3 regions of the Streptomyces sp. NPDC047515 genome follow, and region 3 is predicted to be linked to each of the others. Evidence: riboswitches for the same ligand, from Rfam matches in the RefSeq annotation. Region 3 holds a riboswitch; each other region holds the start of a gene.

Region 1 (9,770 bases), on a different contig from region 3:
TGCGGGAAGGCGGTGGCTCCGGCGTGTGTGGAGGTGAGGGCGCCGAGGGGCGGCGCCGAAGGGCGCGGCAGCGCGACCGTGCTGGTGGCCGCGGCGAGAGCCTCCGCCAGGCCGCCGATCTCCACATGGACGACGGCCACCGGCTTGGCGGGGCCGGCCGCCGCGGCCGCGTGCAGCGCGGTCGCCAGCACCTCTCCGCCGCCCGATTCCGCCTCGCCGTCCTCTCCCACCCACGGGATCGCCGTCACGACGACCGCGTCGCAGCCCTCGTCGGCGAGTGCCTCGGCCAGGGCGTCCCGGAAGTCCTGCGGGGTGGCGGCGGTGGTGAGGTCACGGGGCGGGCGCGGTCGCAACCCCTCGGCCAGGCAGGCGTCGTACGTGAGCAGACCGAGCGACTCGGAGTTGCCGAGGATCGCGACCCGTGGCCCCGCGGGGAGGGGCTGGTCGGCGAGGAGGAGGCCCGCGTCGACCATCTCCGTCACCGTGTCGACGCGGATCACGCCCGCCTGCCGCATGAGCGCCGAGACCGTCGCGTCGGGGATCCGGCTGACCGGCACCGCGTGGCCGGGCGGAGTGGAGCCGCTGTGCCGGGCGCCCTTCACCACGACCACCGGCTTCACGGCCGCGGTGCGCCGTGCGAGCCGGGTGAACTTGCGGGGATTGCCGATCGATTCGAGATACAGCAGGGCGACATCGGTGTCCGGGTCCTCGTACCAGTACTGGAGGAAGTCGTTGCCCGAGATGTCGGCACGATTGCCCGCGGAGATGAAGGTGGAGAGGCCGGCGCCGCGCCGGTAGAGCCCGGAGAGCAGCGCGATGCCGATCGCTCCGGACTGGGTGAACAGGCCGATACGTCCGGGCGCGGGCGGATCGGGGGCGAGGGAGGCGTTCAGCCGGACGGTCTCGGCGTTGTTGATGACGCCGAAGGCGTTCGGGCCGATGATCCGCATCCCGTACGAGCGGGCCTGGCGGACGAGTTCCCGCTGTCGTTCCCTGCCTTCGGCGCCCCATTCGGCGTATCCGGCGGAGACGACGACCAGGCCCTGGACACCGTGCTCGCCGCAGTCGGCCACGGCCTCCGGTACCCGGTCGGCGGGGACGGCGACGACCGCGAGGTCGACCGGTTCGCCGATCTCGCCGACGGAACGGTGTGCGGGGACGCCGTCGATCATGCCCCGGTCGGCGGGGAAGGCGCGGTTCACGGCGTAGGCGCGGCCGGTGAAGCCGGCACCGAGGAGGTTCCGCAGGACCGTGCGGCCGACCCCGCCGGGAGTGCGGCCGACGCCGATGACGGCGACGGATCCGGGGGCGAGCAGTCGTTGCACGGAACGGGCCTCGGCGCGCTGCTCACGGCCGCGCTGGACGGCGAGCGACTCCTCGGTCGGTTCGAGGTCCAGGGTGAGATGGACGGAACCGTCCTCGAAGCTGCGCTGCTGGGTGTAACCGGCGTCCCGGAACACCTTGATCATCTTGTTGTTGGCGGGCAGCACCTCGGCCGCGAAGCGGCGGATGCCCCGCTCGCGGGCGACGGCCGCGATGTGTTCGAGGAGCGCCGAGGCCACGCCCCGGCCCTGATGCGCGTCCTGGACGAGGAAAGCGACCTCGGCCTCGTCGGCGGGCGCGGAGGCGGGCCTGCCCCGCCCGTCGATCCGGTCGTAGCGGACGGTCGCGATGAACTCACCGCCGACCGTGACCGCGAGGCCCACCCGGTCGACGTAGTCGTGATGGGTGAAGCGGTGCACATCACGGTCGGACAGACGCGGGTACGGAGCGAAGAAACGGTAGTACTTCGACTCGTCGGAGACCTGCTCGTAGAAGCTGACCAGCCGTTCGGCGTCGTCCGTGGTGATGGGCCTGATCCGCGCAGTTGCCCCGTCCCGGAGGACGACGTCCGCTTCCCAGTGGTCGGGATACGCATGATGCGGACTCTGCTCCGGCGAGGGCTGCATGGGCCAAGACTACGGCTCCGTCAGCGGTCGCGTAGGTCCTGGGGCCGGGGCAGTCTGAGGGGGCCGATCGGCGGTACGGCGCAGGATTTGGGCGTGCTACCGATCGGCCGGAGCATCGCGCACCACATGAGAGACTGGTCTAGACAACCATTGATTCCTGAAGGGCAGAACCATGGCTGAGCGCCGCGTCAACGTCGGTTGGGCCGAGGGCCTGCACGCCCGTCCCGCATCCATCTTTGTCCGTGCCGCCACGGCTTCCGGCGTCCCCGTGACCATCTCCAAGGCCGATGGCAACCCGGTGAACGCCGCTTCCATGCTCGCGGTGCTCGGCCTCGGCGCGCACGGCGGCGAGGAGATCGTGCTGGCGTCCGAGGCCGATGACTCCGAAGCCGCCCTGGACCGCCTGGCGAAACTGGTCGCCGAAGGGCTCGACGAGCTTCCGGAGACCGTCTGAACCATTTCCTGCGAGAGAGCCGCGGCAGCCTTATTCGGGGCCGCGGCTCCATGCATTTCCGGGCAGCGGCCGGCGAAGAGAATTCGGGCAGCCCAAAGAATCCCGAACGGAATTACCACCCTTTGTATACGGCGTGATTATTGATTCCGAACACCGGGAGTGTTTACGGAATGTTGCGAACTCCTCACCCGACCCGCGCGGGAGGCGGTCGGCTGACGGCCCGGCCGGTCGGCGCGGCGCAGCCGGTGCACGGTCGTGGCCCGTTCGGCGTGCTGGGTGGCCAGCGTCCTCGCCCGTCCCGCGTCACCGCGCGCCACCGCGTCCACGATGGCTCCATGCTCCGCCCAGGAATCCACCGGGTGGGCAGGCTGATCGACCACGTACATCCAGGTGATCTTGTGGCGCAGCTGGGTGAGCGTCGCGATCAGGCTGGAACTGTCCGAGGCCTGTGCCAACGTCTCGTGGAACCAGCCACCCAGTGAGCGCAGGTCCTCCCCCTCGCCCCGCCTGGCCCGCTCCTGACCGAGCCTGACCAGACCGCGCAGCACCTTGAGATGCGCCTCGGTGCGGCGCTGCGCGGCGCGCGCGGCACCCAGCGGCTCCAGCAGCGCCCGGACCTCCAGGAGGTCGGCGGCCTCCTGCTCGGTGGGCTCGGCGACACAGGCGCCCGCGTGCCGGCGGGTGACCACGAACCCCTCGGACTCCAGGGTGCGCAGCGCTTCCCGCACCGGGACACGGGAGACCCCGTAGCGGCGCGCCAGCAACTCCTCGGTGAGCCGGCTGCCGCGTTCGAAGACACCGGAGACGATGTCGTCACGGATTGCCGTGCATACCGAATGCGCCGGAATACGCATGTCCGAACCTCCGCCTTAATCCCCGCGAAACGCGGCCGACCGACGTCTGTTCTGCGACTCTATTGCAATGCGGCGTCATTTCCGATGCCGGGTGGAAATTCATGAATATCTTTTGGTCGCGGGGCGGCCGGCCGTCGGCACCACGGGCGGTGCGGCGGTCGATTCGGCGGTCGGGCGCGGGGGGGCGCGTCCGACCGCCGGGCGCGACGAAGGCCCCGGCGTGACGCCGGGGCCTTCGAAGGGGCGCTGAGGACGGTCGCCGGTCAGACGTTGACGCCGTGAGCGCGCAGGTACGCGACGGGGTCCATGTCGGAGCCGTACGAGGGCGTGGTCCTGGCCTCGAAGTGGAGGTGCGGTCCGGTGGAGTTGCCGGTCGAGCCGGAGAGGCCGATCCGCTGACCGGCACCGACGCTCTGGCCGACGGAGACGCCGATCGAGGAGAGGTGGCCGTACTGCGTGTACGTACCGTCCGTCATCCGGAGCACGATGTTGTTGCCGTACGCGCCGCCCCAGCCGGCCTCGACGACCGTTCCCGCGCCGACGGCGACGACGGAGCTGCCGGACGCGGCGTGGAAGTCGATGCCCGAGTGTCTGCCGGAGGACCAGAGCGAGCCGCTGGACTTGTAGCCGGTGGTGACGTACGAGCCGGCGACCGGGAGCTGGTAGGAGCCCAGACGGGTGCGCTCGGCGGACCGGGCGGCGCGCACCTTCTCGGCACGCGCCTCTGCCTCACGCTCCGCCTCGGCCTTCGCCTCTGCGGCCTTCTTCTTGGCCTCGGCCCTGCGCTGGGCCTCCGCCTTCGCCCTGGCCGCGACATCGGCCTGACGCTTCTGCTCGTCGGCCTGGGCGGCGACCTGGTCGGCCAGTGCACCCTCGATCGCGATGATCTGGTTCAGACCGGTCTCGCTGACGGAGGGAGTCCCCGCGTCCGCAGCGAGGGCCGGGGCGGCCATGCCGCCGATGACTCCGGTGGTCGCCAGAGCCGCGGTGCCGGCGATCTTCGCGCTCCTGCGGGTCAGTCGGCTCGGGGCACGATGCTTCCCGGTGGCACGGGTGAAAGCCATGGAGTGGCGGATCCTTTCCTTCCTTCTCGCCTACCGGGTTAGCTGACGGGTTCGGAACAGGAAGGTCTCCTACGGACGCCCCGGCCTCACCGAGGTACAGGCATCCGATTCACCCCAGGGACTGCGTGGGTCCCCGGCTCCCCAGGCTCGCGCCTGATGGGGACTCGGCGATGACTGCCCGGTACGTCACGGTTGCGGCATACGAGTGGCGGACAGCCCAGCCGACGCTAAGCGGCGTCACTTTCATTCACCAAACGGACAGGCCGTTTTGTAGCGCATCCCACAGGGCAGACAGGCAACCTCCCCGCCAGAACGAACAAAAGGGAGACCCTGGCGACACGTGACGCACAGAAGCCTCCCTTTTGTCCCGGTATGCACACCGATGGCGAATCGGTGGACCTACTGGTGCGACCGGCACTCAGCCGGTGCGACCTGCTCCGCCGTGCCGACCCGTGCGACCGGGAGCTCCGCCGGTGTCCGATCGAACGTGACAGTCGACCGGTGATCTGTCACACGCGACCGGGCGGCCGGCCGGTCGCACCCGCACCGGGTCGGCCGTCCGGCATCCGCAACGGGGTACGACGACGGTCAGCCGGCGACCACCGACACCTCTCCGATGCCCAGTGCGCGGACCGGCTCCTCGATCCGCGCGGCGTCACCGACGAGGACCGTGACGAGCCGGTCTCCCGGGAAGGCGTTGACCACCGCCGCAGTCGCCTCGACCGTGCCGGTCTCCGCGAGCCGGGCGTACAGCTGTGCCTGGTAGTCGTCCGGGAGGTGCTGCTCGACCTGATCTGCCAGAGTGCCCGCGACGGAGGCCGCCGTCTCGAACTTCAGCGGTGCGACGCCCACGAGATTCTGCACGGCCGTCTCGAGCTCTTCATCGGTCAGCCCCTCGGCCGCCAGGGTCCGCAGGACCGTCCACAGGTCCTCCAGCGCCGGCCCGGTGGACTCCGTGTCCACCGATCCGCTGATGGCGAGCATCGCGGCGCCGGTCGCGCCCGAGGCGGAGTCCGGGGCCGACGACCGCAGCACCTGGGCAAAGGCCCGCACGCCGTAGGTGTAGCCCTTCTCCTCGCGCAGCACACGGTCCAGCCGGGAGGTGAGCGTGCCGCCCAGGCAGTACGTGCCCAGCACCTGGGCCGGCCACACGCTGTCGTGCCGGTCGGCGCCGATCCGGCCGATCAGCAGCTGCGTCTGCACCGCGCCGGGACGGTCGACGATCACCACTCGGCCGGTGTCGTCGGCGGTGATCGGCGGGACCGGACGGGGCTCGGCGGCGTCGCCCGACCAGTCGCCGAGGGTGTCGGCGAGCAGGGCGTCGAGGTCGATGCCGGTGAGGTCGCCGACGACCACGGCGGTCGCCGCGGACGGCCTGACATGGGCGTCGAAGAAGGCACGCACGGCCGCCGAGTCGATCCGCTCCACCGTCTCCTCGGTGCCCTGGCGCGGGCGCGACATCCGCGCCGTGGCCGGGAAGAGCTCTTTGGAGAGCTGCTTCGCGGCTCGCCGGGCCGGATTGGCCTGCTCGTGCGGGATCTCGTCGAGCCGGTTGCGCACCAGCCGTTCGATCTCGCTGTCGGCGAAGGCGGGCGACCGCAGCGCCTCGGCGACCAGCGCGAGCGCCTTGGCCAGCCGGGAGGCCGGGACCTCCAGGGAGACCCGGACTCCGGGGTGGTCCGCGTGCGCGTCGAGGGTGGCGCCGCAGCGCTCCAGTTCGGCGGCGAACTCCTCGGCGGTGTGCTTGTCGGTGCCCTCGGACAGTCCCCGCGACATGATCGTGGCCACGCCGTCGAGGCCCTCGGGCTCCGCGTCCAGAGGGGCGTCGAGGAAGATCTCGACCGCCACGACCTGCTGGCCGGGGCGGTGGCAGCGCAGCACCATGAGGCCGTTGGGCAGGGCGCCGCGCTCCGGCGCGGGGAAGGCCCAGGGCCGTGCGACGCCGGGCGTCGGCTGCGGGTGGTACTGCATCGAAACTCCAGTCGCGGCAGCGTCGGTCACTTGTCCGCCCCTTCGTGCGCGTCGGTGTCGTCGGCGTCGGTCTCATCAGTGTCCGCCGCGTCCGCGGGCTCGGCCGATTCGACCGGCTCGTAGACCAGCACCGCCCGGTTGTCAGGGCGCAGCTGGGCCTTGGCGACGGCCTGGACCTCTTCCGCGGTGACGTCGAGCACCCGCTGTACCGCGGTCAGGGCGAGCTGCGGGTCACCGAACAGCACGGCGAACCGGCAGAGTTCGTCGGCGCGGCCCGCGACCGTACCGAGCCGGTCCAGCCACTCCCGCTCCAACTGGGCCTGTGCGCGCTCCATTTCCTCGGGCGTGGGGCCCTCGGCCGCGAACCGGGCCAGCTCCTCGTCGACCGCGGCCTCGATCTGCGGCACCTCGACACCGCCGGACGTCTTGACGTCCAACCAGCCGAGCGAGGGGGCGCCGGCCAGTCGCAGCAGCCCGAATCCGGCCGCCACGGCCGTACGGTCACGGCGCACCAGACGGTTGTGCAGCCGCGACGACTCGCCGCCGCCGAGCACGGTCAGCGCGAGATCCGCCGCGTCGCACTCACGGGTGCCGTCGTGCGGCAGCCGGTAGGCGGCCATCAGCGCGCGCGCCGGGACCTCCTCGTGCACCTCTTCGCGCAGCTGCTCGCCGATGGTCTCGGGGAGCGTACCGTCGCGCGGCGGCTGCTTGCCGTCGTGGGACGGGATGGAGCCGAAGTACTTCTCGATCCAGGCCAGCGTCTGCTCAGGATCGATGTCGCCGACGACCGAGAGCACCGCGTTGTTGGGCGCGTAGTACGTCCGGAAGAAGGCGCGCGCGTCCTCAAGGGTCGCCGCGTCCAGGTCGGCCATCGAGCCGATCGGCGTGTGGTGGTACGGGTGGCCCTCGGGATAGGCCAGGGCCGTCAGCTTCTCGAACGCCGTGCCGTAGGGAACGTTGTCGTAGCGCTGGCGCCGCTCGTTCTTGACGACGTCCCGCTGATTCTCCATGGACTCCTCGTCGAGCGCGGCGAGCAGCGAGCCCATGCGGTCGGCTTCCAGCCAGAGGGCCAGCTCCAGCTGGTGCATGGGCATCGTCTCGAAGTAGTTGGTGCGCTCGAAGCTGGTGGTCCCGTTGAGCGAACCGCCGGCCCCCTGCACCAGCTCGAAGTGCCCGTTCCCCTTGACCTGGCCGGAGCCCTGGAACATCAGGTGCTCGAAGAGGTGAGCCAGACCGGTGCGACCCTTGACCTCGTGGCGCGAACCGACGTCGTACCAGAGGCAGACCGCGGCGACCGGGGTCAGATGGTCCTCGGAGAGCACCACGCGCAGGCCGTTGGCCAGACGGTGCTCGGTCGCTGTCAAGCCGCCGGAGCCGGCCCGGGCTGTGGCCGTGTGACCCATGGGCATGTACGTCCCTTCGATCGCGATACTGGATTTCCTGCGAGACCTGCCACTGTAAGCAAGCGCACAGACACCTGACGAAGTTCCCATACCGCGGAAGTTCGCGGGAAAGAGGGTCGTGCCCCCTCCCGACGGGTCGTGAAACCACCCCGGCAGGGGTCCGGAGCGGCTCTTGGGACGGGTCGAGGTCGGCGATGTCAGTGCGGCGGTCCACAATGGTCGGCGTCAGAACCTGAGGTTGCCCGAACAGAATCCGTGAAGGAGTCGCAGCAGCGATGGCCCGCCGCAGCACGAAGACCCCGCCGCCGGACGACTTCGAGGAGAAGATCCTCGACATCGACGTCGTCGACGAAATGCAGGGCTCCTTCCTTGAGTACGCGTACTCGGTGATCTACTCACGGGCCCTGCCGGACGCCCGTGACGGCATGAAGCCGGTGCACCGCCGCATCGTGTACCAGATGAACGAGATGGGCCTGCGCCCCGACCGCGGCTTCGTGAAGTGCGCCCGTGTCGTGGGCGAGGTCATGGGCAAGTTGCACCCGCACGGCGACTCGTCGATCTACGATGCGTTGGTCCGTCTGGCACAGCCGTTCTCCATGCGGCTCCCCCTGGTGGACGGCCACGGCAACTTCGGCTCGCTCGGAAACGACGACCCGCCGGCCGCCATGCGGTACACCGAGTGCCGGATGGCCGACGCGACGTCACTGATGACGGAGTCGATCGACGAGGACACCGTCGCTTTCCAGTCGAATTACGACGGCCAGGAGCAGGAGCCGACCGTTCTCCCGGCCGCGTACCCGAACCTCCTGGTCAACGGGTCGTCCGGGATCGCCGTAGGCATGGCGACCAATATGCCGCCGCACAACCTGGGCGAGGTCATCGCCGCCGCCCGTCATCTCATCAAGCATCCGGGTGCGGACCTGGAGACCCTGATGCGGTTCGTCCCCGGCCCCGATCTGCCGACCGGTGGCCGGATCGTGGGCCTGGGCGGGATCAAGGATGCCTACGCCGGCGGGCGGGGCACGTTCAAGATCCGCTCGACCGTCTCGGTGGAGAACGTGACGGCGCGCCGCAAGGGCCTGGTCGTGACCGAACTGCCCTTCGCCGTCGGGCCGGAGAAGGTGATCGCCAAGATCAAGGACCTGGTCTCGTCCAAGAAGCTCCAGGGCATCGCGGACGTGAAGGACCTGACCGACCGCGAGCACGGCCTGCGCCTGGTCATCGAGGTGAAGAACGGCTTCGTTCCGGAGGCCGTGCTGGAGCAGCTGTACAAGCTGACGCCGATGGAGGACTCCTTCGGCATCAACAATGTGGCGCTGGTCGACGGTCAGCCGCTCACGCTGGGGCTCAAAGAGCTGCTTGAGGTCTACCTCGACCACCGCTTCGACGTGGTGCGCCGGCGCAGCGAGTTCCGCCGTGGCAAGCGCCGTGACCGGCTGCATCTGGTCGAGGGCCTGCTCGTCGCGCTGATCGACATCGACGAGGTCATCCGGCTCATCCGGTCCAGTGACAACTCGGCTCAGGCCAAGGAGCGGCTCATCGAGCGCTTCTCGCTGAGCGAGACCCAGACGCAGTACATCCTGGACACCCCGCTGCGCCGTCTGACCCGGTTCGACCGGATCGAGCTGGAGAGCGAGCGGGACCGGCTCAACGACGAGATCGACAAGCTGACCGCCATCCTCGATTCGGACAGCGAGCTGCGCAAGCTCGTCTCCTCCGAACTGGCCGCGGTCGCGAAGAAGTTCGGTACCGACCGGCGTACGGTGCTGCTGGAGTCGGCCGGTTCGCAGGTCGCCTCGGTGTCGCTGGAGGTGGCGGACGACCCGTGCCGGGTGCTGCTGTCCTCGACCGGACTGCTGGCCCGTACCGCCCATGACGATCCGATCGTCTTCGCCGAGGACGCCAAGCGCGCCAAGCACGATGTGATCGTTTCGGCGGTGCCGGCGACGGCCCGCGGCGATGTGGGTGTGGTGACGTCGACGGGACGGCTGCTGCGGCTCACGGTGATCGATCTGCCCCAGTTGCCGGATACCCACGCCGCACCCAACCTTTCGGGCGGTGCGATGGTGTCGGAG
Region 2 (9,770 bases), on a different contig from region 3:
TCGTCGGCAACCAGGCCCGGTCCAGGCCCTGTTCACGTGGCGAAGCCGCCGATGTCGTCGCTCCGAGCGAAACGCACCTCCAGCTCTCGTGACAGGCGCGGCGGTCCCGGGCGACGAGGCCGGTCCGGGCGCGGTCGGGGCCGGGTCTGTTCGCACGGCCCAAGTCCGTGACGGAACGGAACCATGAGGGCCGCCGAGGGCGATTCCCCGTCACTCGGCCGTGGCGAGCCGATCCTGTGGATGGACGGTGACGAGAGCGATCCCCCCGCAGCACACCGCGAGCAGCAGCAGTTCGGTGGCCGACGGCGCGGGCGCGGTGTGCAGCGCCCAGTCGCCGAGGCGCACCGTGAACGGGACGGCCAGCTGCACAGCGGCCGTGAAGACCGGTCCGCGCAGCAGGATGAGCCGGTGTTGTACAAGGTAGGCGGGCGCGTAGAGAGCCGCGCCCAGCACGACGACACCGCCGGTCGCGGCGGCTGTCGGCGGGTGGGCAATCAGGGCGGGCAGGGCCATCGGGAGCAGCAGACACGTGGCCGCGGCGAGCAGCACGGGCAGTACGGCGAGCGGCGGCAGCCCCGGCAGCCGTTCCCGGTACAGGAACCCGTACACCGCGAACGCCGCGGTGGCGGTCACCACCATCAGCAGTCCCTCCCCGTCCAGGTCTCCCGCGTCCGCGCCGAGCGCCGCGTACCCGGCGGCAGCCGCACAGGCCAGGATCGCCCCCGCCGCCTTGCGCGGCCCGGACCGTTCCCCGAAGAAGACCGCGCCCACCGCCACCGAGGCGCATGGCATCAGTGCGACGACGAGGTTGGTCAGCGACGTTCCGATGCGCGGGATCGCGAGGAGGGTGCCTGCCGCGTAACCGGCGAAGCCGAGCAGGCCCAGCAGCCACATGGTGGCGGGGCGGGCGGCGGCCCGGCGCAGATCGGCCCGGCCGGCCGTGCTGGAGGCGGCGGCGGCGGTGAGCACCGCGCAGCACACCGCGGTGCGGCCCACGGCGACGATCAACGGGTCCGTCCCGGAGACCAGGGCGCCGGAGAGCAGCCAGGTCCCGGCGAGCAGCAGGACGAGAGCACCCGGCACGGCGTGGCCTTTCCGCAGGCGGTCGAGGGACGGACTGCGGAGCTCGGGCCGACAGGTTGCCCGGTCCCCTGTGGCCGTCACCCGCCCGATGGTTGTCACGGCTCTCGTCCACGCCGAGGAGCCCCGGCTCGGACCACCATCATGGTGTGCCCGGAGACAGCCGTCCACCGGCTCGTGTCCCCTGCCGCGACGTCACTCCGGCCAGGGGGAATCCAGGATGGTGTCCACGAAGTCGCCCCGCTCGAATCCGGGTGTGTAACGCTGCAGGACATCGGCCTTCACATTGCCGAAGGTGGTGTCCGGCTTGGGTTCGATGCCTTCGGTGAAGGCCCGGAGAATGCGCTGTTTGAAGTCGGGACGGGGATGCAGGGCAACGATCGAGTCGCGGTCCGCGTCGCTGATGTCCCCGTACCCGATGCCGAGCACGTCGTACTCCACCCCCGCGGTCACCAGGGCGACCTCGGGTTCCATGTACTGGGGGATTCCCGGTGTCGTGTGGAGCGCGATCGACGTCCAGACACGACGGATGCTGTCCTCGGGCACGCCGTGGCTCTGCAGGAATCTCCGTGCCTCGTCGGCGCTGTCCACCTCGAACCGGCGCTCGCTGCCCCGGAACTCCTCGTTGAGGCCCAGGTCGTGGAACATGGCCCCGATATAGAGCAGTTCCGGGTCGAAGCTCAGTCCCTTGTTGCGGCCCTGCAGACTGCCGAAGAAGTAGACACGGCGGGAGTGGTGGTAGATCAGGTCGTCGGTCGTGTCACGCACCAGTTCGGTGGCCGCGGCGGCCAGTCGGGTGTCGGGCACCGTCACTCCGGTGACGGACGCGAGGTCGGCACTGCTGGTCATATGGACTCCTTCTTCGTACGGCATGTCGGATCCTCTCCTGCGAATGTCGGGGCTTCTCGTCCGATTCTTCAGCCGCCGACCCTTCTCCGACCGGTCAGCCGTCGGCGCCGTCCGCCCTGTCCGCCAGGGAGAGATGGAGATGGGCCAGGTCGTACGGGACGGGCCCGTCGTGGCGGAAGAGGGGCGGGCTCTCCCCGTCGGCGGCCGTCGCCGGGGCGTCCGTGAGGCCCAGACGCGTGCGCAGTCGCCCGAAGAAGTCGTGCGGACCGAGCCTGATGACGCGCAGACGACGCGGTGCCGCGTACACCCCGATCCAGTCTCCGGCGTGCAGTACGCCGCGCAGCTGACCATCGATCGTGACCGCGCCCTGCCCCGAATGGGCCAGGACCCGCACCGCGACCGGTTCGTCCGAGGCGGCGACGACGGTGCGATTGAAGGTCATATGCGGTGCGACGGGCGTGAAGAGGACGGCATCCATGCGAGGTGAGACCACCGGGCCGCCCGCGGCGAAGCTGTAGGCGGTCGACCCGGTGGGCGTGGCCATGATCACGGCATCGGCCGAGTACGAGGCGAGGAGCCGACCGCCGATGTAGACGCCGAGGCTCACCTGCCGGTCGCGCGCGAGTTTCTCGATGACGACGTCGTTGAGGGCCGTGACGTCCAGCGCCACCCCCCAGCCCTCCGCCGCGGCCTCCGCCTCCCGGTCGACCTGGGGAGGCGGCAGCATCGGGCGCTGTCCGTAGCCCATCAGGGCGTCGATGTCCTTGGGCACTTCGAGTACGCGGGAGGCCCGCATCGTGAGCGTCATGCGTTCCTCGACGTCGGCCTGTTCGTGGTGGACGGCATCGAGCGCCCGGACGACGTCCGCGGCCCGCACCTCGGTCAGGAAGCCAACCCGGCCCAGGTCGATCCCGAGGACGGCGGCACGGTTCTTGGCCGCGATCCGGGCACCGCGCAGAAATGTTCCGTCGCCGCCGAGCGTCACGATGAGATCGGGGTTGCCCGCGACATCCGCCTCCTCACGGCCGCCGCGCCGCCGTGCGTCGTCACGCCATACGTCGATCTCCGTGCACGGGATGCCTTCGCCCGCGCACCACCCGCGCACGACGTGCTCCGTGGCGACGGCCTCGGGACGGCCCCGGTGGACAACGACTCCCACCCGCTCGACACTCATCTCGCTCCGACTCCCCTGTTCCGACGATGTGGCGATGTCCTGCTCCCACCTTGACCGCCCAGGGGTGTGCCGGCCCGGTCGCCGGGCCGACGGACGTTCCCCGGTCAGGCGATCGGGCCCCGGAGCGACCTGCCCGCCGTGCGGGCAGACTGATGGAGAAGGGTTCGTCCGCTCTTCATGTACGGGACGCGGCCGGGTCCACGCAGTGGTCTCCGGGCCAGCGGCGCCCCGCACCCCGTGCCCTCGTCGTTTCTGTCCGGAGGGCTGTCATGACCGCAGTCCGGCGTCCAGGCGCAGTCGACGTCACCTCGCCGCGTCGGCCGGGACCGTGGCGCTCGCCGCTGCGATCGGCCTCTGGGCCACCACCGGTTCGCCGGCACGTACCGCCGCCCTGCCGGCGCCCGATCATGTGGTGGTCGTGGTGATGGAGAACCGCGCCTACAGCCAGGTGATCGGCAGTTCCAGCGCTCCGTACATCAACCACACGCTGAAGGCGGGTGGTGCGAACCTCACCCGGTCCTTCGGGCTCACCCATCCCAGCGAGCCGAACTACTACATGCTGTTCTCGGGCTCCGACCAGGGCCGCACCGACGACAGTTGCGTGGGCGTCGGTTCCCTGTCCGCACCCGATCTCGCGTCCGAGCTGATCGCCGCGGGAAAGACCTGGGCCAGCTACAACGAGACGCTGCCCAGCCAGGGTTCGACCGTCTGCAGCAGCGGCGACTACGCCCAGAAGCACAATCCCTGGTTCGGGTTCTCCAATGTGCCGACCAGTCCCGCGAAGACCATGACGCAGTTCCCGGCCGATTTCACGAACCTGCCGAAGGTGTCGTTCGTCGTGCCGAACCTGTGCGACGACATGCACGACTGCTCGGTGGCCACCGGCGACACATGGATCAAGAACGAGCTGGGCGCCTATGCCGCCTGGGCCAAGACCCACAACAGCCTTCTGGTCGTCACGTTCGACGAGGACGACAAGCCGTCGGGCAACCACATCCCCACCGTCCTCTACGGAGCGCACGTCACCCCCGGCAGCTCCAGCGGTGCCACCTACGACCACTACGACGTCCTGCGCACCCTGGAGGACCTGGCCGGGCTGACGACACACGCCGGCAACGCGGCCTCGGCGTCCGACATCACCAGTATCTGGGAGTGACGGCGGTGTGTCTCGCGGACTCCCGCCGCGCCGAAGCCGCCGCGATCGTCCCGCACGGCGCGGAGCACGGCCCGCCGGCCGATGACGTCCGCCGTCGTCCCGGCCCACCCGGGGGGTGACGACTCGACGGCCGGGACGGGGGAACCGTCCCCGTCCCGGCCGTCCGGTGTGGTCAGGACCGCACGTCCTCCGGAATGCTGACCAGCCATCGGGTCTCCCCGCGGGGCCGCAGGTAGAGCGCCCAGTAGAGCGTGGCGACCGCCGTGATCCCGCCGGTCCACAGCAGGTACTCGGTCTCCTGCTGGGTCAGGATGTACGCGAGCACGGCGATGAGCAGCAACGGGATCGCGGGCCACAGCGGCATGCGCCAGGCCGGCGCCTCACGGTGCGTGCCGCGGCGGCACAGCAGGGCGGCGACCGCGACCAGCAGATACATACCGGTGACGGAGACGCCGGTGACGCCGTACAGGGTGTCGAGGTTGACGAAGCAGAGCGCCGCTCCGGGCACGCCGACGACCAGGGTCGCCACCCATGGGGAGCCGAACCGGCCGAGGCGGGACAGCGCGGCGTTGACCGGCTCGGGCCAGGCCTTGTCACGGGCGGAGGCGAACAGGACCCGCGAGTTCTGGATCACCATGACGATGCCCGCGTTGATGATCGCGAGAGCGACGCAGAGGCTGACGAACGTGCCGACGGCCGAGTTGGACCAGGCGGCGACCATGGTGTTCAGGTCCCCGGAGGTCAGGGCCGCGAGGTCCGGGGCGCCGAGCGTGATGGCGATGACCGGGACGAGGATGACCGCCGTGGAGATGGCGAGGGTGGCGAGCACGGTACGGGCGACGTTGCGCCGCGGGTCCTCCAGTTCCTCCGAGAGGTAGACGGCCGTGGAGAAGCCCTGGGTGATGAAGAGTGCGATCGCGAGCCCGGAGACCACCATCATCGCGGTGACCGTGGAAGTCGTTCCGCCCGACGAGGCGACCGACCCGTGCACCAGCGCGGAGGCCCCCCGCTCGGAGTGCGCGAACCCGAGCACGGCGACGACGCCCGCCGCGATCACCTCCAGGACGAGGAAGATCCCGGTGATCCACGCGTTGGCCCGCAGGTCCAGGAGACCGGCGAGGGTGGCGAGCACCATGACGCCCGCGCCCGCGGCGGGGGCCGGAATGTGCACGACGGGGGCGAGGTAGTCCGCCGTTCCCATGGCGATGACCGGGGGCACGATCATCACGACCAGCAGGGAGAGCACGAAGACGAGCCATCCGGCCAGCCGTCCCGCCATGGTCGACACCATGGCGTACTCGCCGCCCGCGCTCGGAATGAGGGTGCCGAGCTCCGAGTAGCAGAAGGCGACCGCGATACAGAGCAGTGAGCCGATGGCGATGGTGAGGGCGGTGTACGTGCCGAGGCTGGAGAACAGGTCCGGAACGACCACGAAGAGGGTCGAGGCGGGCGTCACGCAGGAGAGCGTGAGCAGTGTTCCGCCCACGACGCCGATGGAACGCTTGAGCTTCTGTGGGGTGGGGCCGGTCGCCGGCGCGAGCGCCTGGGGAGCGCTGAGCGTTTCGGTCATCGTGCGATTCCGATCAACAGGTGCGGTGTCTGAGCACGGGAGCGGTATCGCCTCCAGACGAGGACGTGGTGAGTGGTTTCATCGCTCCCAGCGCGATATGCAATCCTGACGAGTTCCGCAGGTCAAGAGCTGTTCACCTTCGGAATTCGTTGTTTCGGAAGCAGAATTCAACTGTTTGGCGTTAAGAAGGCGTCAATCTGTTGGGGATCGGCGGGTACGGGAACCGCAGCCGGATCCCGTGGAAAGTTTTGCCCGTCCCGGATACCGGAAGGGTGCGGCGCCCCGGGACGCCCTGAAGCCGGGCTTGCGCGGGTCGCGCATCCACCGTCTTGGTGCCAGCCTGAATACATGGCTTGGGCGTCATGGACGACTCGCGGTGTGTTCTCCGGGCACGGTGGCGTGCTGACGGAAGAGGTCGGCGTCCTGTCCGGGGATCTGACCGTCCACACGACCTGGGCCGATGACACGGCCCAGGTGACAGTGCAGTACACAGGGGCGATCGACTGGTTCACCATGTCCGGCAGTCCGGTGCCGTGCTGCTCGGAGGATGACAGCCGGCGTCTGCACGACGCGGTGGTGCGGTCCGTTCGGGAGGGAGAGGCGGCCACGGTCCCCGGACCGCCGCCGCAGAACTCGGAGCGGCCCACGGAGAGCGCCCAGGAATGACGGTGACGTCGCCGGGCGTCCGGTGGGGCGCGGTGCCCCGCGTGGGCGCGTCGGACGCCGCACGGGCACGACGACCGGACGCACGTCGCGGGTCGCTGAGGGCTGACCCGTCATCGCAAGCGGGCGCGCGGCCCTGCTTCATTAGGATCCATTGCATGAGCACAGCATTCAGCGGCTGGACAGAGCAGGCATTCGAGCTGCTTCTGCAACTGGAGGGCGCGCCTTCGCAAGAGACACGCGAGAAGCTCAGGAAGGACCGGGAACGCCTCGTCCGGCAACCCATGATCGCGTTGCTGAACGACGTGGCGGACGCGGACCAGTTGTACGAGGACTTCTCCGTCTGGGGGTTCCGCAAGGATCCGTGGTGGTGGCAGCATCAGGCGGCGGTGATCCGGATCGCGCGCAATGTCCAGATAGGGCTGCGCTTCGACCTCGACGGGCTCCGGATCAGCGGCGGCTGGAGCTATCCGGATCCGGGGCAGATCCCGTTGTTCCGTACGGCAGTTGCCGCGCGAGAGAGCGGACCGGAGCTGGTGCGCGCCGTCGGGGCCCTGGAGGCGCGAGGGTATGAGATCACCGGTGACGTCATGCAGCGCGTGCCGCGTGGTCACGACGCCGGCCATCCGCGCGCCGCTTTCCTTCGGCACCGCTCGGTGTCCGCCGCCCGTCCCCTCGGCGGGGACTGCGCCGAGCACACGACGGCGCTGGTCGGCTCCGTGCTCGTGGCGGCGGAGGAATTGGCTCCCCTGCTGTCCTGGCTTGCCCGTCATGTGACCGTTCCGGGCTCCCGTCGGCCTGCCACGTGACGTCGCCGCCGTGTAAGGCCCCCTGCCGACGAGCTGCCGAAAGGCGGTCCCTGACCGGGTGGGTGGTCCGCTGCCGGGAGAAGTGTCCGGCCTCTCGCCACCCGTCGGTCCTGAACCGCCTTTCTGTGCCGCTGTGCGTCAGTACGCCCCGAAGACGTTGTCGATCGAACCGTACTTGTCGGCGGCGTAGTTGCACGCTGCGGTGATGTTGGCGACCGGGTCGTAGCTGTCCATGGACGTGCCGGGCACGTGGTAGGCACGGAACGTCGGGTCGATGATCTGCAGAAGGCCCTTGGAGGGCGTTCCCGCCGCGGCGTTCGAGTCCCAGTTGTTGATGGCCCGCGGGTTGCCGGAGGACTCGCGGATGATGTTGCGGTGGATGCTGTCGTAGCTGCCGGGGATACCGTGCTGGGCCATGACGGCCAGCGCCTCCCTGATCCAGCCGTCCAGATTGTTCGCGTACGTCGCGGGCTTTGCCACCGAGATGGTCGCGGCCGATGCAGCGGCGGTTTTCACAGTGGACGCGGCGGGGGTGGCTGCCCCGATGGTCAGCGTCATGCCCGGGACAATCAGTCCGGGATTGTCGCCGACGACCTTTCGATTGTCCGCGTACAGCTTCTGCCAGCCACCGCTGAGGGAATGGGCTTTCGCGATCTTGGCAAGAGTGTCGCCGGCGACCACGGAATACGTTGCGGGTGCAGCCTTCTGCACGGAAACTTCCTTGGCGGTGGCGGCCTGCGCCGGCGCGGCGGAGGCGAAGCCGGCACCCACCAGCGGAAGTACGAGGGCGACTCCGCCGGTGGCCGCGGCGATGAAACCGCGGGTCAGCGAGGTGGACGTGCGGCGACCGTGCTTACCCGTTGTGGACATGCTGAATTCCTCTCCGTCGCCTGCGAGGTGAGCTGTCGGGTTCGGACTGGAGATGTCCGGCCGCACGTGAATGCGGCTTCACCCCGAGCCGTTCCGGATACCGGACCGGCGGCTTACCTGGGTCCCCCGCTCCTGCCGAACATGAGTGGGTCGGATTCTCGGACGGCGGCAGGATTTGGCGTTCCGTCCGGATTGACGGTGACCGTAGGCGAGAAACACCGAAAGGAACAAGCCCCTATTTTTGGATCACATTTCATTTGCAAGATCGAGTAACTGAATTCGCCGTAATCCACCTCACACCGCGCGACCAAATTTCGTTGCACAGAAGGGAAGCGCGCCGACTGCCGAGCGCTTCGGAACCCAAAACGTGACTCACACCACGAAGCCACAAAAGGGACATTTCTTTCGGATCCCAAATGGTGCGGTCGATGGATAAATCCACCTTTATTGACGAAGTTATTAATTTCGGACAAATCGCTCATATCGAGACATTCGACCGCCGGTGCGAAGGCTCTCCGCTCCGGCACACCGCTCACCGGACCGACCTCGTCCGACGGGGGCTCCGTCACCTCGGGGCTTTGCCTTTCGTCCCGCGGCTCGCTATCGTCCCTGGCGGCCCTGTTGTCTCCGATAGAGGTGGACGTTGCGCATCTGAGGTTCGCGAACATCGCGCCGTACGGCTCCTGCCGTACGCCCGTCACGCAGTAGCAGTGTTTTCTCCTGCCCGTGACCCCGCGCGGATGCGACCTCGGTGCCTCAGCCGTCCTTCGACCTTCCGGACTGCCGCACCCTCCTTCTCGGCACGGTCGCTGCGTGGTGCTCGCATACGAAGCCCCCATTCACCACGCTTGCGACTGCGAGGATCATCATGGCGACACCCACTGCCCCCAGCGCTTCGCTCACCTGCTCCGCTCTGTCCTTCCAATGGCCGGACGGCACGACCGTCTTCGACGGCCTCTCGCTCAGCATCGGCCGGGGCCGCACCGGTCTCGTGGGGACCAATGGCGCGGGCAAATCCACCCTGCTGCGACTGCTGGCCGGCCGACTTCACCCCACCCAGGGCTCGGTCGCGGTCGGCGGCAGCCTCGCCTACCTGCCGCAGAACATCACCCTCGACACGACGCTGCGTGCGGACGAGGCCCTCGGCATCGCCGAGCGGCGCGCCGCGCTGCGCGCCATCGAAACCGGGGATGTGGACGAGAAGCACTTCGAGACGATCGGCGACGACTGGGACGTCGAGGAACGCGCCGTGGCGACCCTGAGCTCCCTGGGACTCGGCAACATCGAACTGGACCGAACCGTGGCCCAGTTGTCCGGAGGCGAGACCGTCCTTCTGCGGCTGGCCGCGCTGCTGCTGGAGCGTCCCGACGTGCTGCTGCTGGACGAGCCGACCAACAACCTCGATGTACTCGCCCGGCGCAGGCTCTACGAGGCCGTCGACAACTGGCGCTCCGGTGTGCTGGTCGTGGTCAGCCACGACCTCGACCTGCTGGAGCGCGTCGACCGCATCGCCGAACTCCGGTCCGGTTCCGTGAACTGGTACGGCGGCGGCTGGTCGGCCTACCAGGAAACCCTGAGTATCGAACAGGAGGCCGCCGG
Region 3 (9,770 bases):
TCGAACACCAGCAGGACGTCATGCGCGTCGCATGCCTCACGCAGCACTCGCAGATAAGCGGGGGAGTGGAACCGCATCCCGCCCGCGCCTTGCACCACCGGCTCCACGATCACCGCGGCCAGGCGGTCGGCGTGCTCCGCGATCAGTTCCCGCAGGTGGCGCACGTACGCGGGATCCGGCTCCGCGTCGTAACCGGCCGGCGGCTCGTCCGCGAAGATCTGCCGCGGCAGCACGCCCGACCACAGCCCGTGCATGCCGCCCTCGGGGTCGCACACCGACATCGGCTGCCAGGTGTCCCCGTGATAGCCGCCGCGCCATGTGAGCAGCCGTTGTTTCTCGGGCCGCCCGGCCGATCGCCAGTACTGCAGACACATCTTCACCGCGACCTCGACCGACACCGAGCCGGAGTCGGCCAGGAAGACATGCCGCAGCGGCTCCGGGGTGATCTCGACCAGCCGAGTGGCCAGCCGTACGGCTGGCTCATGGGTGAGCCCGCCGAACATCACATGACTCATCCGGTCCAGCTGACCGCGTGCCGCCTCGTTGAGCACCGGGTGGTTGTAGCCGTGCACCGCGGACCACCAGGACGACATGCCGTCGACCAATTCGTCCTGCCCGTGCGCCGGTTCGGCGAGCCGGAGCCGAACCCCGGACGCGGACTCCACGACCAGCGGCTCCTGACGCCCCGGCATCGGACCGTACGGATGCCAGACATGGGCCCGGTCCAGGGACCGCAGCTCGGCCGGGGACAGGAGCTCAGGCATTGGGGGCGAGCTCCGTTCCCGCACCGCGCCGGCGGACCGTCACCAGATCCGTGCGCGCGGCCGGTACCTCACCGGTCTCGGCAACGGCCTCCTCCGGCCCGTCGCCACAGGGTGCGCATCCGCCGTCGTGCGCACCACAGCCCCCACCCGGCTGCGCGCGGTGCGCGGGCAGGGTCGTCGTCCCCGCTCCCTCCACCTCGAAACCGGCGTCCGCGATCATGTCCAGATCCGCCTGCCCCGCCTGTCCCTCACTGGTGAGGTAGTCACCCAGGAAGATGGAGTTGACCAGGTGCAGGGCGAGCGGCTGCATCGAACGCAGATGCACCTCGCGCCCGCCCGCGAGCCGTACCTCCACATCCGGACAGACGAACCGGACCATCGCCAGAATGCGAAGACACCGCTGCGGGGTGAGATTCCACTCCTTGGCCAGCGGGGTTCCCTCGAATGGGATCAGGAAGTTCACCGGCACCGAGTCCGGGTCCAGCTCGCGCAGCGAGAAGACGACATCGACCAGATCGGCGTCGCTCTCACCCATCCCGGCGATCAGCCCGGAGCACGCCGAGAGCCCGGCGGCCTGCGCCTGCTGCACGGTCTCCACCCGGTCCGCGTAGGTGTGGGTGGTGGTGATGTCGCCGTAGGTGCTCGCGGAGGTGTTGAGGTTGTGGTTGTACGCGTCCGCGCCCGCCGAACGCAGCCGCTCGGCCTGTCCGCCGGAGAGCAGACCGAGGCAGGCACACACCTCGACGTCTTCGTGCCGATCCTTGATCGCCTCGATGGTCTCCGAAACCCGTTCGACATCACGGTCCGTCGGACCACGACCGCTCGCCACCAGACACACCCGCTTGGCGCCACCCGCCACCCCGGCCGCGGCGGCCTTCGAGGCTTCGTCCGGTTTCAGCCAGGTGTACTTGAGGATCTCCGCCTTCGAGCCCAGCCGCTGCGAGCAGTACGAGCAGTCCTCGGGGCAGAGGCCGGACTTGAGATTGACCAGGTAGTTCAGCTTCACCCGCCGCCCGAACCACTGGCGGCGCACCTTTCCGGCCGCGGCCACCACTTCGAGCAGATCGTCGTCCGAGGTCGCCAGCACGGCGAGAGCTTCTTCACGGGTCGGCAGCTCGCGCCGCAGACCCTTGTCCACCAGCGTGTTCAGGAGGTCCATGGTGTTGATCCTGGCCTACGGCACGGCCCACGGCCAAGGAGGAACCGGACAACAGAGCGCGTCGCGGGTGTGTGTATTGCCACACCATGACCGGCTGCGCTCCCGGTTAGCCTCTGTGAGCTGCCTACAAAAGGGACCGCTCATGCCCTTCGACCCGTTCGACTGGATCGACGACGAGGCGCGCCGCCGCGCGGACGCCGGACTCGTCCGGACGCTCCGCCCCCGGCCCGCCGAACCGGAGCACCTGGATCTCGCGAGCAACGACTATCTGGGGCTGACCCGGCACCCCGAGGTCACCGCCGCCGCAGCCGAGGCCGCGCGCCGGTGGGGTGCGGGCGCGACCGGATCGCGGCTCGTCACCGGCTCCACCGCGCTGCATGCCGAACTCGAAGACCAACTGGCCGATTTCTGTGGCTTCGAGGCGGCGCTGGTGCTGTCATCGGGCTACGCGGCCAATCTCGCCGCCCTCACCGCGCTCACCGCCCGTGGCTCGCTGATCGTCTCCGACGTCGGCAACCACGCCTCGATCGTGGACGGTTGCCGACTCTCCCGGGCCGACACCGCCGTCGTGCCGCACGCCGATCCCGATGCCGTGCGCAAGGCCCTGAGGGCGCACGAGGGGCGCGCGCTGGCGGTCACCGACTCGGTCTTCTCGGTCGACGGCGACGCCGCGCCCCTGCCCGAACTGGCCGCCGCCTGCCGCGCGGAGGGCGCCGCACTGCTCGTTGACGACGCGCACGGCCTCGGTGTGCTGGGGGAGGGCGGCCGGGGTGCGCTCGCCGCCGCCGGTCTCGCCGGCGGCGAGGGAATCGTCACCACGCTCACCCTCTCCAAGTCACTGGGCAGCCAGGGCGGAGCGGTCCTCGGTTCGGCCGAGGTCATCGAACACCTGGTCAACACGGCTCGTACGTTCATCTTCGACACGGGCCTGGCACCGGCCGCCGCGGGTGCCGCCCTGGGCAGCCTGCGGCTGCTCGGCCGCGAGCCGGAGCGCGCCGCCAGGGCCCGGACGGTGGCCACCGCGTTGTACGAGCGGCTGACGGCGGCCGGACTGACCGCCGCACGCCCCGACGCGGCCGTGGTCTCGGTGCGGGCACCCTCGGCGGAGGCGGCGGTGCGCTGGGCGGCCGACTGCCGCACCGCGGGCATGGTGGTGGGTTGCTTCCGGCCGCCGTCGGTGCCGGACGGCGTCTCCCGGCTGCGGCTGACGGCGCGAGCGGACCTGACCGGGGAACAGATCGCCACGGCTGTGGCGATCGTGCGGCGAACCGCCCCCGTCGGCTGACCCTTCCGGTCGATCGATCGCTTGCGGCCGGCCGACCTCCTCCGTGGGCGTCCTACCTGCCGGCCGGCCGCATGCAGGGGGGCGGACTCCCTGCCCGGATCGCCCCGTCGGCCGGCCGATCCCGCGGGCGGACCTCCTCCGTGGACGGTCCTGCCCGTCAGCCGCCCGAACCTCGGTGCAGGCCGGAGACGAAAGTGGTCCAGGCCGCCGAGGAGAACCGCAGTGGTGGCCTGGACACGTCCTTGGAGTCCCGCACAGCCAGCCGTCCGTCACCGAACGACGCGGCTTCCACGCAGTTGTTCATACCCGTGCTGCGGCTGCTGCGCCGCCACCGAAATTCGTGCTGTGCGAGGAAATCCGACATGACGCTCCTCTCGGGCAGTCCGGGGTCACTGACCGTCGCGGTCGATCGCGGCGATGAGGTCCAACGAGTGCTGCGGCGACAGAGCGTGTGCCTGCATGGTGCGGAAGGCCGAGCTGTACGCCTCAAGGTCTTCTTTCCGCTCCAGGTAGAGGCTACTCGTCAAATGGTCGAGAACTACCACGTCCAGATCAGAAGTGTTCGGAAATGAGAAGATAACGAAAGGCCCGGTGAGCCCGGCGTAGCCGCCGACCGAGAAGGGCAGTAACTGGAGTTCCACATGGGGTAGTTGAGCCACCCGGGTCAGGTGGCGCAGCTGGTTCCTCATCACCAGGCGCCCGCCGACCTCGCGCCGCAGCACCGCCTCGTCGAGCACCGCGCTCAGTCGCAGCGGCGGATCGGTCCGCAGCACCCCCTGCCGGGCGAGCCGCACCTCCACCAGGGAGTCCAGTTGGCCGGCGGGTAGACCGTCCAGCGACGCCCGGGTCACCGCGCGTGCGTAGTCCGCCGTCTGCAGAAGTCCCGGTATCACCGAGGTCTCCAGGGTCCGCGCGGTCCGCGCCTGCGACTCCAGACTGATGAAGTCGCGGTACTGCGGCGGAATCAGACCGCGATAGGCATGCCACCAACCGGTGCCACCACCGCCCGCCGAGCCCGCCAGCGCCTCCAGGAGCGTTCGGAGCCGGGTGTCGTCCACGCCGTACGCGTCCAGCAGTCCGGCCACATCGGCCGGCCGCACCCCACTGACACCGGTCTCGATCCGGTTCACCTTGGACTGGTGCCAGCCGAGCATCCGCGCGGCGTCCCGACTGGTCAGTCCCGACGCGTGGCGCAGGCTCCGGAGCTCCTCCCCGAGCTTGCGGCGTCGTACCGCAGGGCCGTACTGCATACGCGGCCTCCCTCCCTCTCGTGCCGAGCGGACAGTGTGGCGCCCGCATACGGTTTCGCGCGGCAGGGTTCACCGCATTGAGCGACAGGTATATGCATATCTTGGTGGATCGCCGTCGCAGGGGGCAGCATCAATGGCAACCTGGCGCGAAGCACAACCGGGGCCGATCCCGTGTCGGTCCGGGTGGGAAAGGGACGGCTCGCCATGGCAGACCATCAAGAAGCAAGCGTCACTCTGCCGAGCGATCCGGCCTCGGTCTCGGCGGCCCGGCGAGATGTGGCCCGGGTGCTCACCGAATGGGGCCTGACCTCCGACACCGAGTTCGCCGACAATATCCGCCTCATCGTCTCGGAGCTCGCGACCAACGCCGTCCAGCACACCTTCGGACAGTCGCCCACCTTCACCGTGGACCTGAGGCTGGAGCGGGAGGAACAGCTGCATCTGGGGGTGACGGACAGTCACCCGCGCTGGCCCCGTAGACTGCCCGCCGCCGTTCAGCAGGAAACGGGCGCGGCATGGTGATCATCCGGTATCTGGCCAAGGAGTGCGGCGGCCGGCTCACCGTCACCCCCACCGCCGACGGAGGCAAGACGGTCTGGATCGAGCTTCCCTGGCACATCCCCGTGCAGAGCTGACCAGTCGTCGATCCGCCCGCTGCACGCCTCGGTGCTCGCGGTCGCCCGGCCGGCGCAGCGGGTCCGATCTCGTCGCGCAACCATGTCCGGAGCGTCGCCGAGACGGCATTCGTTCGCTCATTCCGGCACACCACCCGAGTTCGTGCGCCGGAACGGAACGGGCGCCGGCCGTCGTACGCCCAGCGGCGTCCGGTCCACCGGAGCCACATCAGGGCGGCCGTGACGGAAGGCGCAGCGCGCCGGAGCAGGAGACCGGCCCCCACGGCACCGATGACGAGTCGATCAGCGGCACGGGACGGTGTATCTCCGACGGATCACGGCCGGAGGGCGGCCGTGATCCGTCGGACGGGAATCAGCCGACCCGCCCGTAGTAGACGCTCTTCGTCCAGATCTTCTCCAGCCGGACCACCGCGCCGGTCCTCGGCGAGTGCCAGATCTTGCCGTGGCCGGCGTAGATCCCCACGTGGTAGACGCTGCGACCGTAATGGAAGAAGACCAGGTCGCCGCGTTTCCTGCGCGAGGCCGAGACATGGCGGGTCTTGTTGTACTGCTGCTGGGCGGTGCGGGGCAGCTTCTTGCCCGCCTTCTTGAACGAATAGACCGTCAGCCCCGAACAGTCGAAGAGCTTGGGGCCGGTGGCCCCCCACCGGTACGGCGACCCCTTCTTCGACGCGGCGATGTTCAGCGCCTTCATCGAGGGAGTCGCCGCCTGGGCCTGCGGCGTGGCGCCCGGGGCGAGCATGGTGCCGCCGACGGCGGCCAGAGTCAGAACCGAGGCAGTACCGGCCCGGACGAGCAGAGACGGGACATGAACCTGCGCAGTCATGCGCAACCCTTCGTCAGCCGCCTGTGAAGGATGACCTGTCGGGTTCGGGCTGGCGAAGTTGCCCGGCCGCGCGCGGCGGCTTCACCCCGAGGGTCGACCGATGATCCGGTCGACCCGTTGTGCTCGGGTCCTCCACTCCTGCCGATCCACTTCTGTCGACCAGACATCCGGACGGCGGCAGGACTCGGCGTCCGCCCGGACCGCCCCGTCGTGGTGGCGGGGGCTTGTCGTCCCAGGGATCTTGACTCACCGACTGCCGGATTTCCGAGGGGAAACAGCGATTTGTGAGGCTCCTCACGACTGACCCGTTCGGGTGGAGGTGATGAATCCGGAGGCGGGGCCACTCATCGGGACCGGTCCCGTACCAGCGGTGGAATCACTAATTCCGGTCACTGGTCATCAGAAAAACGCAAGTTGAGATATCCCTCACGAGGGGGACTTCCTACGCCGAACGAGCGAGGAATTTCGAGGCGCCCACCGGGCGTGTCGTGTACGGGAGTTGGCCGAATCCCGGCCGCGGGCGAGGCTGGGGGAGTTGACCGGACCGCGCCGACGGCGGTGACGGGGGAGGTTGATCAACTCGGCGGAGCAGGGGGTGCGGTGACGCGTCCGGCCCGCCGCTCCCCGTCCAGTACGCGCAGGGCCCGCGCCAGGGTTTCCGCGTGGATCTGCGCCTCCCCGCGTTCATGCATCAATGCGAGGGCGTCTCGCAGCTCGATCGCCCGGGACGCCAGCGCCTGCGCGGCGCGCAGCGCGCCGTAGGTGTCGCTGCCGCGGGCGGGGTTGATCCGGCCCAGTTGGTCGAGGACTTCGAGGTAGCGGTCGATGAACTCCCCTTCGGCGCGGGTCAGTGCGGGCAGTTGCGGCAAGTGTGGCGGCTGCACCGGGCGTTCACCTCGGGCCGTGCGGGGGGAGCGATGACTTCCGGTTCTCAGTGAGGTGGTCCACCAGGCCGTACGCCTTGGCGCCCGGCGCGTCGAGAATGAGGTCGCGCTCGATGTCGGTGGCGATCTGGTCGGCGCTGCGGCCGGTATGGCGGGCCAGCAGTGTGATGAGCATCTCGCGAACCCGTTCCAGCTCCCGGGCCTCGATCTCCAGGTCAGAAGGCCGGCCCTGCACCGGCTCGCCGAGTGCGGGCTGCTGTACGACGACCCGGGCTCCCGGCAATGCGTGCCGCCGGCCGGGAGCGCCCGCGGCGAGCAGAACCGAGGCGCAGGAACCGGCCTGGCCGAGGCAGAAGGTCTCCACGTCGCAGGTGAGGTACTCCATCGTGTCGTAGATCGCGGACATGGCTCCGAACGAGCCCCCGGGGGAGTTGATGTAGAGGGAGACGGGTCGGTCCGGAGCGTCATGTTCCAGATACATGAACTGGGCGATCAGGTCGCTGGCCGCGGTGTCGTCGACCGGGGTGCCCAGGAACACGATCCGCTCGGCGAGCAGCTTGGAGTACGGGTCGAAGGTGCGGGTTCCGCTGGTCGTGCGCTCGGTGAACTCGGGCAGGACGTAGTGGGCGCTGGGACGGAACAGCATGAGCGATGCCTCTCCTCCGGGTCTGTACGCAGTCCGCCTGTCCGGCTCCGGGCGGGCCTGCGCGAGCTTCTGTAAGAAATGTACAGGACGTACAGAAGCTTATGATGCGGAGCACATCCGGTGATCCACTAAAAGTCCCAGGCCAGAGGCTGTTTCAACTGTTCGCCGAGGGCGGGTATCTCACAATCTGTCAGCGTGTCCGGCTTCAAGCCTGTTCGAGGGGGGCGGCGACCGCATGTCGGGCGGCCAGCGCCACGGTGGGGATCAGGGTGAGTGCGGCAATCACGGTGCCGACCACGACGGGGCCGGTGGACCCCAACCTGGAGCCGAGGGCGAGGCCCGCGATCCAGGAGCCGATGGCGGTTCCGAGGTTGAATGCCGAGACGGTCAGCGCGGAGGCCAGTACGGGGGCCTGACGTGCGTAGCGGACGGCCAGCGACATCAGCACCGGATTGGCGCCGAGACCGAAGAATCCGAGCAGGGTGACCAGCACGATGGTGGCCACGGCGTACCCGGCCAGCAGGCAGATCGCCAGCAGCAGGAGGGTCGCTCCCGCGGCGGCCACGATCGTCACGGTGTGCGGGCGGCGGTCGCCCAGGCGGCCGCCGACCAGCGAACCGGCCGGGGCGCCGACGCCGAAGCCGACGAGGACCAGCGGCACCAGCCCCGGGGCGATGCCGGAGCGGCCGGTCAGCAGCGGTGCGATGTAGGAGTACGCGGCCAGCACGCCGCCGGTGGTGGTGGCGCAGGCAGCCAGGACCAGCCGCAGGCGGCCCGAACGCAGCGCGGTCACTTCGGAGTGGATCGACACCGTCTGCTGGACCGGGCCCTCGTGCGGGACCGTGCGGGCGATGAGAACGATGGCTGCCGCGGCCAGGCCGGCCAGGGCCCAGAACGGGCCGCGCCAGCCCATGAACTGCCCGGCGAACGCGCCGATGGGCACACCGACGACGTTGGCGAGCATCGCTCCGGCGCCGACCAGTCCAAGGGCGCGGGCACTCGCGGCCGGCCCGGCGGCGCGGGTCGCGGCCACGTTGGCCACCGCCCAGAACGCCCCGGTGGCGATCGCGGTGAGGATCCGTGCGGCCAGCAGCACGGTGAAGTTCGAACCGAGGGCGACGGTGACGTGCCCGGCCGCGAAGACGGCCAGGGCGGCGACCAGAACGGGCAGCGAGGGTGCCAGGCCACATGCCAGCGAGGCGAGGACGAACCGTCGGACGGTGTTGCAGCGGTGCAGCCGGCGGAAGAGGTCCAGGTGGGCCTCGCGCTCGGTGTCCCAGGCCTGGCGGCCTTGGAGGGTCTCCCGTTTGCAGGTCGCGTTGAATGACTCGGCGAGTGCGTTGTCCGCGCTGGAGCCGACCGCGCTCATGGACTGGGTGACGCCGGCTTCGCGGCAGGCGTCGGCGAAAGCCCGGCTGCAGTACTGGGCCCCGTGATCGCTGTGGAAAATGGCGCCGGTCAGATTGCCGCGGGTCCGTTCGGACGCATGCAGGGCGTCGATGACGAGGTCGGCCCGCATGTGGTCGGCAATCGCCCACCCCGCCAGGCGTCGCGAGGCGAGGTCGATCACGGTCGCCAGGTAGCGGAACGTCCCGCCGCTCAGCGGCAGATATGGTGATGTCGCCGACGTACTTGGTGTTGACCTCGGTGGCGGTGAAGTCGCGGCCGATCAGGTCCGGGACCTTCGCGGCGGCGAGGTCGGGGACGGTGGTGCGGTGCCGGCGGAGCAGGCGGAGCCCGGCCGGGCCGATGGCCTTCATGACCCGGGCGACGCGTTTGTGGTTCACCACCTCACCCCCGTCGCGAAGCTCGGCGGTGATCCTTGGGACGCCGTAGGTGCCGTCCGAGGCTCGGTGGACGGTGCGTATCAGGGCGGGAAGCCGTGCGTCGGCCCCCTGCCGGGCTGCCCGCAGCGACGCCGTCCGGCGCCAGTAGTAGAAGGTCGACCGGGCCAGGCCCAGCACACGGCACAACCGCTTCACGCCGTATCGGCGCTGGTGGTCCTCAACGAACTGGCAGCGGTTCACCAGCCCGTCTCCGCCGCGAAATAGCGGGCCGCCTTGCGCAGGATCTCGCGTTCCTTCTTCAGCTCGGCGTTTTCCCGTCGCAGGGCGGCGGCCTCGGCTTCCAGCGCCGACGGCACTACCGGGGCTGAAGACGGGGCGGTCGAACTCCGGCCCCGCGGGCGGCCGGAGCCTGCCGCCCGGATCCAGTTCCGCAGCGTCTTCGCGTTGATCCCCAGGTCCGCGGCAACTTGCTTGATCGTCGCTTCCGGCCGCGACTCGTACAACGCGACCGCATCCGCCTTGAACTCGGCGGAG

What was found. Region 3 has a riboswitch for cyclic di-AMP ahead of ABZ826_RS29515 (C40 family peptidase). Riboswitches for the same ligand answer to the same signal wherever they lie in the genome.
Positions count from the first base shown of each region.
Region 1: another riboswitch for cyclic di-AMP. It lies ahead of ABZ826_RS17370 (M23 family metallopeptidase); the one in region 3 lies ahead of ABZ826_RS29515 (C40 family peptidase).
Region 2: another riboswitch for cyclic di-AMP. It lies ahead of ABZ826_RS12545 (LysM peptidoglycan-binding domain-containing protein); the one in region 3 lies ahead of ABZ826_RS29515 (C40 family peptidase).

Region 1 covers NZ_JBEYTM010000018.1:42,846-52,615, reverse strand. Annotated here, with positions in the region: gene ABZ826_RS17385 (GNAT family N-acetyltransferase) at 1-1,949, opposite strand, end outside; gene ABZ826_RS17380 (HPr family phosphocarrier protein) at 2,122-2,403, shown strand; gene ABZ826_RS17375 (GntR family transcriptional regulator) at 2,541-3,257, opposite strand; gene ABZ826_RS17370 (M23 family metallopeptidase) at 3,521-4,321, opposite strand; cyclic di-AMP (ydaO/yuaA leader) riboswitch at 4,334-4,501, opposite strand; gene ABZ826_RS17365 (pitrilysin family protein) at 4,910-6,292, opposite strand; gene ABZ826_RS17360 (pitrilysin family protein) at 6,319-7,701, opposite strand; gene ABZ826_RS17355 (DNA topoisomerase IV subunit A) at 7,971-9,770, shown strand, end outside.
Region 2 covers NZ_JBEYTM010000011.1:155,131-164,900, forward strand. Annotated here, with positions in the region: gene ABZ826_RS12510 (DMT family transporter) at 211-1,083, opposite strand; gene ABZ826_RS12515 (HD domain-containing protein) at 1,276-1,929, opposite strand; gene ABZ826_RS12520 (NAD(+)/NADH kinase) at 2,024-3,103, opposite strand; gene ABZ826_RS12525 (alkaline phosphatase family protein) at 3,432-4,259, shown strand; gene ABZ826_RS12530 (APC family permease) at 4,432-5,829, opposite strand; gene ABZ826_RS12535 (hypothetical protein) at 6,178-6,495, shown strand; gene ABZ826_RS12540 (DUF2461 family protein) at 6,651-7,301, shown strand; gene ABZ826_RS12545 (LysM peptidoglycan-binding domain-containing protein) at 7,440-8,171, opposite strand; cyclic di-AMP (ydaO/yuaA leader) riboswitch at 8,176-8,349, opposite strand; gene ABZ826_RS12550 (ATP-binding cassette domain-containing protein) at 9,040-9,770, shown strand, end outside.
Region 3 covers NZ_JBEYTM010000046.1:38,950-48,719, reverse strand. Annotated here, with positions in the region: gene ABZ826_RS29545 (adenosylmethionine--8-amino-7-oxononanoate transaminase) at 1-764, opposite strand, end outside; gene bioB (biotin synthase BioB) at 757-1,923, opposite strand; gene ABZ826_RS29535 (8-amino-7-oxononanoate synthase) at 2,066-3,208, shown strand; gene ABZ826_RS29530 (DUF397 domain-containing protein) at 3,366-3,572, opposite strand; gene ABZ826_RS29525 (helix-turn-helix transcriptional regulator) at 3,598-4,458, opposite strand; partial or broken gene ABZ826_RS29520 (ATP-binding protein) at 4,663-5,093, shown strand; gene ABZ826_RS29515 (C40 family peptidase) at 5,446-5,919, opposite strand; cyclic di-AMP (ydaO/yuaA leader) riboswitch at 5,923-6,106, opposite strand; gene ABZ826_RS29510 (hypothetical protein) at 6,495-6,803, opposite strand; gene ABZ826_RS29505 (ATP-dependent Clp protease proteolytic subunit) at 6,811-7,446, opposite strand; gene ABZ826_RS29500 (MFS transporter) at 7,655-9,052, opposite strand; partial or broken gene ABZ826_RS29495 (IS3 family transposase) at 9,207-9,413, opposite strand; gene ABZ826_RS29490 (transposase) at 9,473-9,770, opposite strand, start outside.